2 regions of the Paraburkholderia sp. CI3 genome follow, and region 1 is predicted to be linked to the other one. Evidence: predicted binding sites of a transcription regulator. Region 1 holds the regulator's gene; the other holds the start of a gene.
The links. Region 1 encodes HrcA, which represses chaperone genes, less so after heat shock. Its sites were predicted from a motif close to TTAGCACTCNNNNNNNNNGAGTGCTAA; they were not measured.
Positions count from the first base shown of each region.

Region 2: rpoH (RNA polymerase sigma factor RpoH) is a predicted target of HrcA. The motif match lies at 2,284-2,310, and genes of this name have one in related genera.

Region 1 covers NZ_JBNDMI010000004.1:3,623,120-3,627,537, reverse strand. Annotated here, with positions in the region: gene OKW29_RS38125 (hypothetical protein) at 153-314, shown strand; gene OKW29_RS38120 (RNA-binding S4 domain-containing protein) at 286-693, opposite strand; gene hemH (ferrochelatase) at 702-1,772, opposite strand; gene hrcA (heat-inducible transcriptional repressor HrcA) at 1,954-2,973, opposite strand; gene OKW29_RS38105 (NAD kinase) at 3,184-4,086, shown strand; gene recN (DNA repair protein RecN) at 4,153-4,418, shown strand, end outside.
Region 2 covers NZ_JBNDMI010000004.1:3,442,414-3,446,831, forward strand. Annotated here, with positions in the region: gene OKW29_RS37295 (cytochrome ubiquinol oxidase subunit I) at 1-619, opposite strand, end outside; gene cydP (cytochrome oxidase putative small subunit CydP) at 609-869, opposite strand; gene rpoH (RNA polymerase sigma factor RpoH) at 1,287-2,222, opposite strand; gene OKW29_RS37310 (acyloxyacyl hydrolase) at 2,578-3,150, shown strand; gene OKW29_RS37315 (nuclear transport factor 2 family protein) at 3,192-3,575, shown strand; partial or broken gene OKW29_RS37320 (2-isopropylmalate synthase) at 3,773-4,418, opposite strand, start outside.

The sequences.
Region 1 (4,418 bases):
GGCGCAATCAGATAGAGATTGAGTGCAGCCCGCAACTGACCTATTCTCCAGTCATGGAGCGGCAACGCCACGTTAACCCTAATCTGACGTAAGCGTTACCGACACCTGACAGTCGTTCCGATAGCCTGTTTCAGCCCATCAAGGGGAGTACCGTGAAACTGACCTTTGCAATCGGGGTGGTCGCACTGGTACTGATCGCGGGCACCACGACCATCTGCATGTCCGGTGCGGTCAACGACCACACCACCGAGTACGGCGGCGCACACGCCACCGTGGAGCAGTTTCTCAATCCCCACCTGAAAATCTGTCGATAGTGCGCCGGTCGCGTTTGGTCGGTCGGCCGTGCAGCGCGGCGGCCGGCTCGTGGTAGACCTTGCGCCGTTCCTGCTCGACCTGCCGCTTCGCCTTGCTCTGCGCGGTTTCCACATAAAGCGTCTGCGCGACGCTCGCCGGACCGCGTACGTCGCATACGCCCAGCACCTCCACCTGCCACACGTAGCGCTCGATCTCGATTTCGACCAGATCGCCAACACGCACGTCCTTCGCCGGCTTCACGGCGACGCCGCCGATACGCACCCGCCCCTTGTCGACCGCCTCCGCGGCCAGCGAACGCGTCTTGAAGAAGCGCGCGGCCCACAGCCATTTGTCGATGCGCAGTTTCGCGCCCGGTTCGGTTGAAATGCGGTAGTTCATCTGCGTATTCAAGCTCCTGTCGTGTGCGGCACCGGCACCGCCTGCACGGGCCAGCCCTGCAGATGCTGCGCAACGATTTCGCCAAGCGCGGCAACCCACGGCTGCGACGCGTTCAGACAGGCGATCCGGTGAAACTCCTTGCCACCCGCCTGCAGAAATTCGCCGCGCACTTCCATGCCGATTTCCTCGATCGTTTCGAGGCAGTCGGCGGTGAAACCCGGGCAAAACACGTCAGCACGCCGCACGCCTGCCGCGCCGAGTTCCTTCAACGTCGGCGCCGTGTAGGGCTGCAGCCATTCGGCCTTGCCGAAGCGCGACTGGAATGTGATGCGGCATTCGACCGACGTCAAATCGAGCGCCTGCATCAGCAGCGCGCCGGTCTGCTGGCATTGCTCGTGGTACGGGTCGCCGAGGTCGAGCGTGCGCTTGGGCACGCCGTGGAAACTGAGCACGAGCTTGTCGCCCGCCGCGAAATCGGGGCGGCCGTGCAGATGCCAGTAGTGGTGCACCTGTGCGGCGAGCGCCGCGATGTACGCCGGGTGATCGGCGTACTGGCGCACGGTGCGGACTTCCGGCTGGTTGCGCATGCGCTTGAGAGCGGAAAAGGCTTCGTCGAACGCGGTCGCAGTGGTCGACGCCGAATACTGCGGATACATCGGCATCAGCAACACGCGCTCGGCGCCCGCGAGCTTCAGCTGGTTCAGCATTGCCGGAATGCCGGGCGTGCCGTAGCGCATCGCGTAGTCGACCAGCACCGTGTAGTCGTTCAGTTGCAGCAGATGGCGCAGGCCCTCGACCTGCTTTTCGGTGTGGACGCGCAGCGGTGAGCCCTCGGGCATCCACACCGCCGCATACTTCTTCGCAGAGCTGCGGCCGCGAAACGGCAGAATCAGCAGACGCAGAATGAGCTGCCACAGCAGCGCCGGAATTTCGACCACGCGAGGATCGGACAGGAACTGCGCAAGGTAGCGGCGCACCGCGCGCGGCGTCGGCGCGTCGGGCGTGCCGAGATTGATCAGCAACACGGCGACGCGATGCGACGTGGCGTTCTGTGAAGGCCGCTCGAGGTCGAAGCGCATAGGTAGCAGAAATCACCGCATTTTGCGGCGAGTCGATTCAATGGAGATTCATTATAGCGGCGCGGGTTCTGCCCGGCGCCGCCAGAGACCCCTGGCCATTCGGACGATTGGCAGACACCGCGCGTTCGCGCATCATGATCGCCACGCACTGCGATGACGACAGTTCCGCGGAGCCCGAGGACTACTGCTGGCTGAGCGTCATGGACAACAGCCGCGCGGTGATGTCCACGATCGGAATCACGCGGTTGTAGGCCATGCGGGTCGGTCCGATCACACCGAGCGTGCCGACGATCTTGCCGTTCACCTCGTACGGCGCGGTGACGACGCTCATTTCCTCGATCGGTACCAGATTCGATTCGCCGCCAATGAATATTTGCACGCCCGCCGCGTGACTCGACACGTCGAGCAACTGAAGGAGGCTGGTCTTCTGGTCGAACACATCGAACAGCTTGCGCAGGCGCGCCATGTCCGACGAAAGATCGGCGACTTCGAGCAGATTGCGCTCGCCCGAGATCAACACGGTCTCGCCGGTGTCGGATTCGTCGGTGCTGGCGGTGACGGCCGCGTGCATCAGCGAGGTCATGTCGCCACGCAGCTCGTCGATTTCCTCCCGCAGGCGGCGGCGCACCTCGTCGAACGAGAGGCCCGCGAAGTGCGCGTTGATGTAATTGGAGGCTTCCACCAGCTGCGAAGGCGAAAAGTCGCGCTGGGTGGCGAGGATGCGGTTTTGCACGTCGCCTTCGGGCGTCACGATGATCAGCAGAATGCGCTGGTCGGACAGGCGCATGAATTCGATCTGCTTGAACACGTGGCTGCGACGCGGCGTGAGCACGACGCCGGCGAACTGCGACAGATTTGAGAGCACGCTCGCCGCCGCGGCGACGATCTTCTGCGGCTCGCCCACCTGCAGCGTGGTCTTGACGGTGCGCGTCACCGCCTCCTCGTCGGCGGCGGATTCGACGGTCAGCATCGTGTCGACGAACAGGCGGTAGCCGCGTGGCGTCGGAATGCGCCCTGCCGACGTATGCGGACTGATCACGAGCCCCAGATCCTCGAGGTCCGACATCACGTTGCGGATCGTGGCCGGACTCAGTTCGAGGCCCGAATAACGTGACAGCGTGCGCGAGCCGACCGGCTGACCTTCGGCGATGTAGCGCTCAATCAGCGTTTTGAGGAGGGTTTGTGCGCGAGGATCTAGCATGACGAAAAATTTTAGCTCATTGGCATCGCAGCCGAGAGCGCCCGCGGCGCCCGCTCCCGGCGAATGCACCGCCGTCGGCGGGCTCGCATGTCATCGGGTCTTCACCATTCTAACGATAATCGCGACATACGCAGACGCCCTGCGTGCGCCGCCCCACAACCGGGTTGGTCTGCGGTTCTTTTCAGGCCCTACCTATGGTGTAATGCCGGCATGCAAGTGACCAGCCAGTTCAAGACCGTCGCGCTCGTCGGGCGCAGCAATACGCCAGGCATCGGCGAGCCGCTGACCGCGCTCGCCGCCTGCATCGCGAAGCTCGGCCTCGAAGTCGTGTTCGAAGCCGACACCGCCGCCGAAATCGGCGTGACCGACTATCCGGCGCTGCGTCTCGCCGAGATCGGCGCGCGCGCCGACGTCGCCGTGGTGCTCGGCGGCGACGGCACGATGCTCGGCATCGGCCGCCAGCTCGCGCCGTATCGCACGCCCTTGATCGGCATCAACCACGGGCGGCTCGGCTTCATCACGGACATTCCGATCTCCGACATGCGCGAGATCGTGCCGCAGATGCTGTCCGGCAATTTCGAGCGCGAGGAGCGCGTGCTGCTCGAAGCGCGCATCGTGCGCGACGGCACGCCGATCTACCACGCGCTCGCGTTCAACGACGTGGTGGTCAACCGCAGCGGCTTCTCGGGCATGGCGGAGTTGCGCGTGTCGGTCGACGGCCGCTTCATGTACAACCAGCGCTCGGACGGCCTGATCGTCGCGACGCCGACCGGCTCGACCGCGTACGCGCTGTCCTCGCAGGGGCCGATCCTGCATCCGCAACTACAGGGCATCGTGCTCGTGCCGATCGCGCCGCACGCGCTGTCGAACCGGCCGATCGTGCTGCCGGACGAATCGAAGGTCAGCATCCAGATCGTTTCCGGGCGCGAGGTGAACGTCAATTTCGACATGCAGTCGTTCACGTCGCTGGAGCTCGGTGACACGATCGAGGTGCGCCGTTCGCGTCACACGGTGCCGATGCTGCATCCGGTCGGCTACAGCTACTATGCGACGCTACGCAAGAAGCTGCACTGGCACGAGTACCCGTCGCACGAAGAAGACCCGAGGCCGTAAGCGGCACTTTGATTTCGCACGCCGCCGCGGCCGCCACCCGAATCCCAAGCTCACCCGACCACCTCCATGCTTCGCCACCTCTCGATACGCGACTTCGTCATCGTCGCCGCGCTCGACCTCGAATTCGACAGCGGCTTTACCGTTTTCTCGGGCGAAACCGGCGCCGGCAAATCGATCCTGATCGACGCGCTCGCGCTGGCACTAGGCGCGCGCGCCGAGGCGAGCGTCGTGCGCACCGGCGAGAGCCGCGCCGACATCACCGCGGAGTTCGAGACGCACGCACAGGTCGATCAATGGCTCGACACGCAGGCGCTCGGCGCGGCCGACGACGG
Region 2 (4,418 bases), 180 kb from region 1:
ACGACGACACGCCGAGTACGAACATCGCCGCGGTCACGTATCCAGCTGATACCGTGTGCACGAACTTGACCTGTGCAACCGGGTTGAAGATCACCGAGCCGATGCTGTCGAGCTCCATGCGCATCGTCTGATAGTTGAACTTCGCGCCGACCGGATTGTTCATCCAGCCGTTGGCAATCAGAATCCACAGCGCCGACAGGTTCGAACCGAGCGCGACACAGAACGTGACGATCAGATGCTGGATTTTTGACAATCTGTTCCAGCCGAAAAAGAACAGACCGACGAACGTCGATTCGAGGAAGAACGCCATCAGCCCTTCGACGGCGAGCGGCACGCCGAAAATGTCGCCGACGTAATGCGAGTAATAAGCCCAGTTGGTGCCGAACTGAAACTCGAGCGTGAGGCCGGTCGCGACGCCCATTGCAAAGTTGATGCCGAACAGCTTGCCCCAGAACTGCGTCATGTCCTTGTAGATCTGCTTGCCGGTCATCACATAGACCGATTCCATGATGACGAGCAACCAGGCGAGACCGAGCGTGAGCGGCACGAACAGAAAGTGATAAAGCGCCGTGATGGCGAACTGGAACCGCGACAGTTCTACGACTTCGCTAACGGGCATGTTGATCACCTCGAGACGGATGCGGGGCGGGCACCGACAGCAGCGCCTGCGCGACCTGCTCAGGCGGCAGCATCATGTGCTGCGCCTGTGGATGATTGAAGAATGTGTACTTGAGCGCCATCAGTAGCACGAACTTGATGGCGAGGATGATGGCGATATCGCGCGCCAGCGTTGGACCGCGCACCCACCTGGTGAACCGGCCGCGCAAGCGCGACCGGACAGTGCTGCTGCGATTCAGGGCTATGGTCATGATCGGTCGAAGACGACTTCACGCCGGTGAGTCCGGCTGGATCCAGACCGCCCTGGCCGTCAGGCAGTCTGGCAGTCTGGCGAATGCATGCCGATTGTAGGAGGTGAACCTCGCGCGCTCAGGTTTAGCCATGCGGCAACACGTCGCGAAACTTGCCGCGTCTGTGCAGTATTGCTACCGGACTTGCGATACGTCAAGAAACGCTTACCGGCCTCGACAGGCCGGCTTGCGGATAGGCCGACGCGAATGCGCGGCCGCGGGGACGCAAGAAAGGGCGAAAAGAATGAAAAAGCCCCGCCGTCTTGCGAGGGCGGGGCTTGAGCGCGATGGTCGCTAAATGGCGCGACCGATTAACGCGTGTCGTTTTTACCTATGTCATGGGCGGGACACAATTGACGCGCGCATGGCTTCGACGCTTTACGCGTATTCGGTCAGCGCGCCGCGCATCTTCTTCATCGCGCTGGCTTCGATCTGGCGGATACGTTCGGCCGAGACACCGAACTCGTCGGCCAGCTCGTGCAACGTGGAGCCGCCTGAGCCGTCGTCGGCCACCTTCAGCCAGCGCGCTTCGATGATGCGGCGGCTGCGCGGATCGAGCGCGTCGAGCGCGCTTGCGATGCCGTCGCTTTGCAGCCGGTCGCGCTGACGCGAAGCCAGCACGGCAGTCGGCTCACTATGCGAGTCGGCCAGATAGGCGATCGGCGCGTACGACTCTTCACCGTCTTCGACCTGACCTTCGAGCGCGATATCGCCGCCTGACAGACGCGTCTCCATCTCCGCGACCTCTTCGCGCTTCACGTTCAGCTCCTTCGCGAGACCGTCGATCTCGTCCGGCGTGAACGCGCCAAGCCCCTGCTTGTGGCTGCGCAGGTTGAAGAACAGCTTACGCTGCGCCTTGGTGGTGGCGACCTTCACCATGCGCCAGTTGCGCAGGATGTACTCGTGGATCTCGGCCTTGATCCAGTGCATCGCGTACGACACGAGCCGCACGTTTTGCTCGGGATCGAAGCGCTTGACCGCTTTCATCAGGCCGATGTTGCCTTCCTGGATCAGGTCGGCGTGCGGCAACCCGTAACCGAGGTAGTTACGCGCGATAGACACGACGAGTCGCAGGTGCGACAGCACCAGGCGGCGCGCAGCCTCCAGATTGTCGTGTTCGCGCAATTCGGTGGCGAACTGGCGTTCTTCCGCCGGCGTCAGCATCGGGATCCGGTTGACCGCCTGGATGTAGGCGTCGATGTTGCCCAGGTGACCGGACAGCAGCGAGGAATGCGAGAGCGCCAGTGCACCTGCCGGAGCGGCCTTAGCCGACGACGGGCTCAAAGTACTCGGAAGGGTCATTGCATGGCTCACGTGTGAAGCTCCTTTGGAATCAGACAATAGCGTACTCAGTAAACGACTCCAGCGATGGATGTTAGCACTCAGATCTGCCGAGTGCTAATACTTAGAGGTCGCAGGAGCATCCGAGTTCCCGAAAATCCTATTGAGTTTCGGCTTCTGATAGCTATCATACGCTCTATTTGCCTTGCGCGTTGGACCTGTACAAAGTACCGCCGGGAGCGGTTGCAGGCTCATGTTTGACTGACATCGTCCCGTTTTTAAAGAGAATAATTGCTGGTCATGGGCATTATCTGGGAAATACTTGCTCCTGAATTCGTGCTTGGAATAAAGGGGGCGCTCGCTTAATACTCGGCAGTATGGGGGGCGGATGAACAGGCAGAATCTTGTGGTGCGTGGGCTTACTCTAAAAAGCACGTTTGCCGTTCTGCCCGTTCTGCTGTTGGGTGCGGCGGGCGCGTCCCAAGCTGAGCAGTTCGGCGTGCAGGTGGCCGCCGGCGTCGGCGACCATCACGTCAGGACGCTCGATCTCGGCGTGGTCTGGGATCCAAACCTGACCTGGTGGCAGATCGGCGACTGGCATTTCGCGCTGCTCGGCGAGGCGCATGTCGCGTGGTGGCACACCAATGAAGGAAACGTTCACGACAACATCGGCGAGATCGGCGTGACGCCGGTGATCCGCTTCATCAGGTCGTCGGGTTCGGTGCGGCCATTCATCGAGGTGGGTGCCGGCGTCCGGCTGCTGACCAGCCCGCGCATTTCTTCCGACTTCACGTTGGGCACCTGGTTCCAGTTCGCCGAGATGGTGGGCGTCGGGCTGCAGTTCGGCGCTCGTGAGCAGTATGTCGCCGGCTACCGCTTCCAGCATGTCTCCAATGGCGGTATCAAAGAGCCGAATCCTGGTATAAATTTCAGCCAGCTATATTTGCAATATCACTTCTGACCGTGGCCGCCTGCGGCTCGCGGTGTTCGAGGGGCTCTGCAATGGCGGCAAAGATGATCGAAGCGATTCGCGGGCTCGAGCGAGAGCGTTTTCGCGCGATGGTCGATGGCGATGGGCAGTCGCTCGACACGCTGCTCGCGGACAACGTGAGCTACGTCCATACGAATGGCAAGCGCGAGACGAAGCGGCAGTTCATCGACGGGATCACCGCGGGGCGCCGTCGTTATCGGCAAATCGAGGTGCAGTCGCAGGATGTCTTGCCGGCCGGGCGCGAGACCTACGTCGTCACGGGCCGCGCGCTGATCGAGATGGAGGCGAACAATGGCGCGCTCCTGTTTCCGATTGCCTATACCGCGATTCACACGCACGAAGACGGGCAGTGGCGACTGATCGCGTGGCAGGCGACCCGTTGCGCGCTCGAGTGAGATTCTGATCGGGCGGGCGCGCCTCGTGAGCGCGTCTCCAGTGGCAGCGGAATGCGGGTGTGCACTCCGCTGCAGCAGGCTCGAGGCCCAACGCGAATTCACGCGGTCGCGCATTCGCCAGCTTTGTCGCGGCTGTTTGCGCCATGCTCGTCTACATCGGCATCCGCGTCGCGCGCCTCGCGCATGCCGCGCATCGCTAGCTCTCCCGCATACGGATGCCGCGCCGCAACCGGAAGCCGCGTGCAGCGTTCCGCCACGCGCCTGGTCGTCGCGAGATCCGAGAAATCCAGACCGCTGTCGATACCCATCGCGTCGAGATTCATCGCGACTGTGACGAGATCGACGTTGCCGGTGCGCTCGCCATTGCCGAACAGACAGCCTTCGATGCGATCCGCGCCCGCCAGCAGCGCGAGCTGCGCCGCGGCCACGGCGGTGCCGCGATCGTTGTGCGGATGCACCGACAGCACGATGCTGTCGCGGTAACCGAGGTTGCGATGCATCCATTCGATCTGGTCGGCGAACACGTTCGGCGTGGCCGCTTCGACGCTTGCCGGCAGGTTGACGATCATCTTGTGATCGCGTGTAGGCCGCCACGTTTGCGCGAGCGCGTCGCACACCTCGCGCGCGAACGGCAGCTCGGTCGTGTTGAAGGTCTCGGGCGAGTACTGGAAGGTCCAGCGCGTGCCCGGCCGCGCCTGCGCGTGTTCCTTGATGAGGCCCGTGCCTTCGACGGCGAGCGCCTTGATCTCATCTTTCGACTGCTGGAACACGATGCGCCGGAACGACGGGCAGATCGCGTTGTGCAGATGCACGATCGCGCGCGGCGCGCCTTCGAGCGCGTCG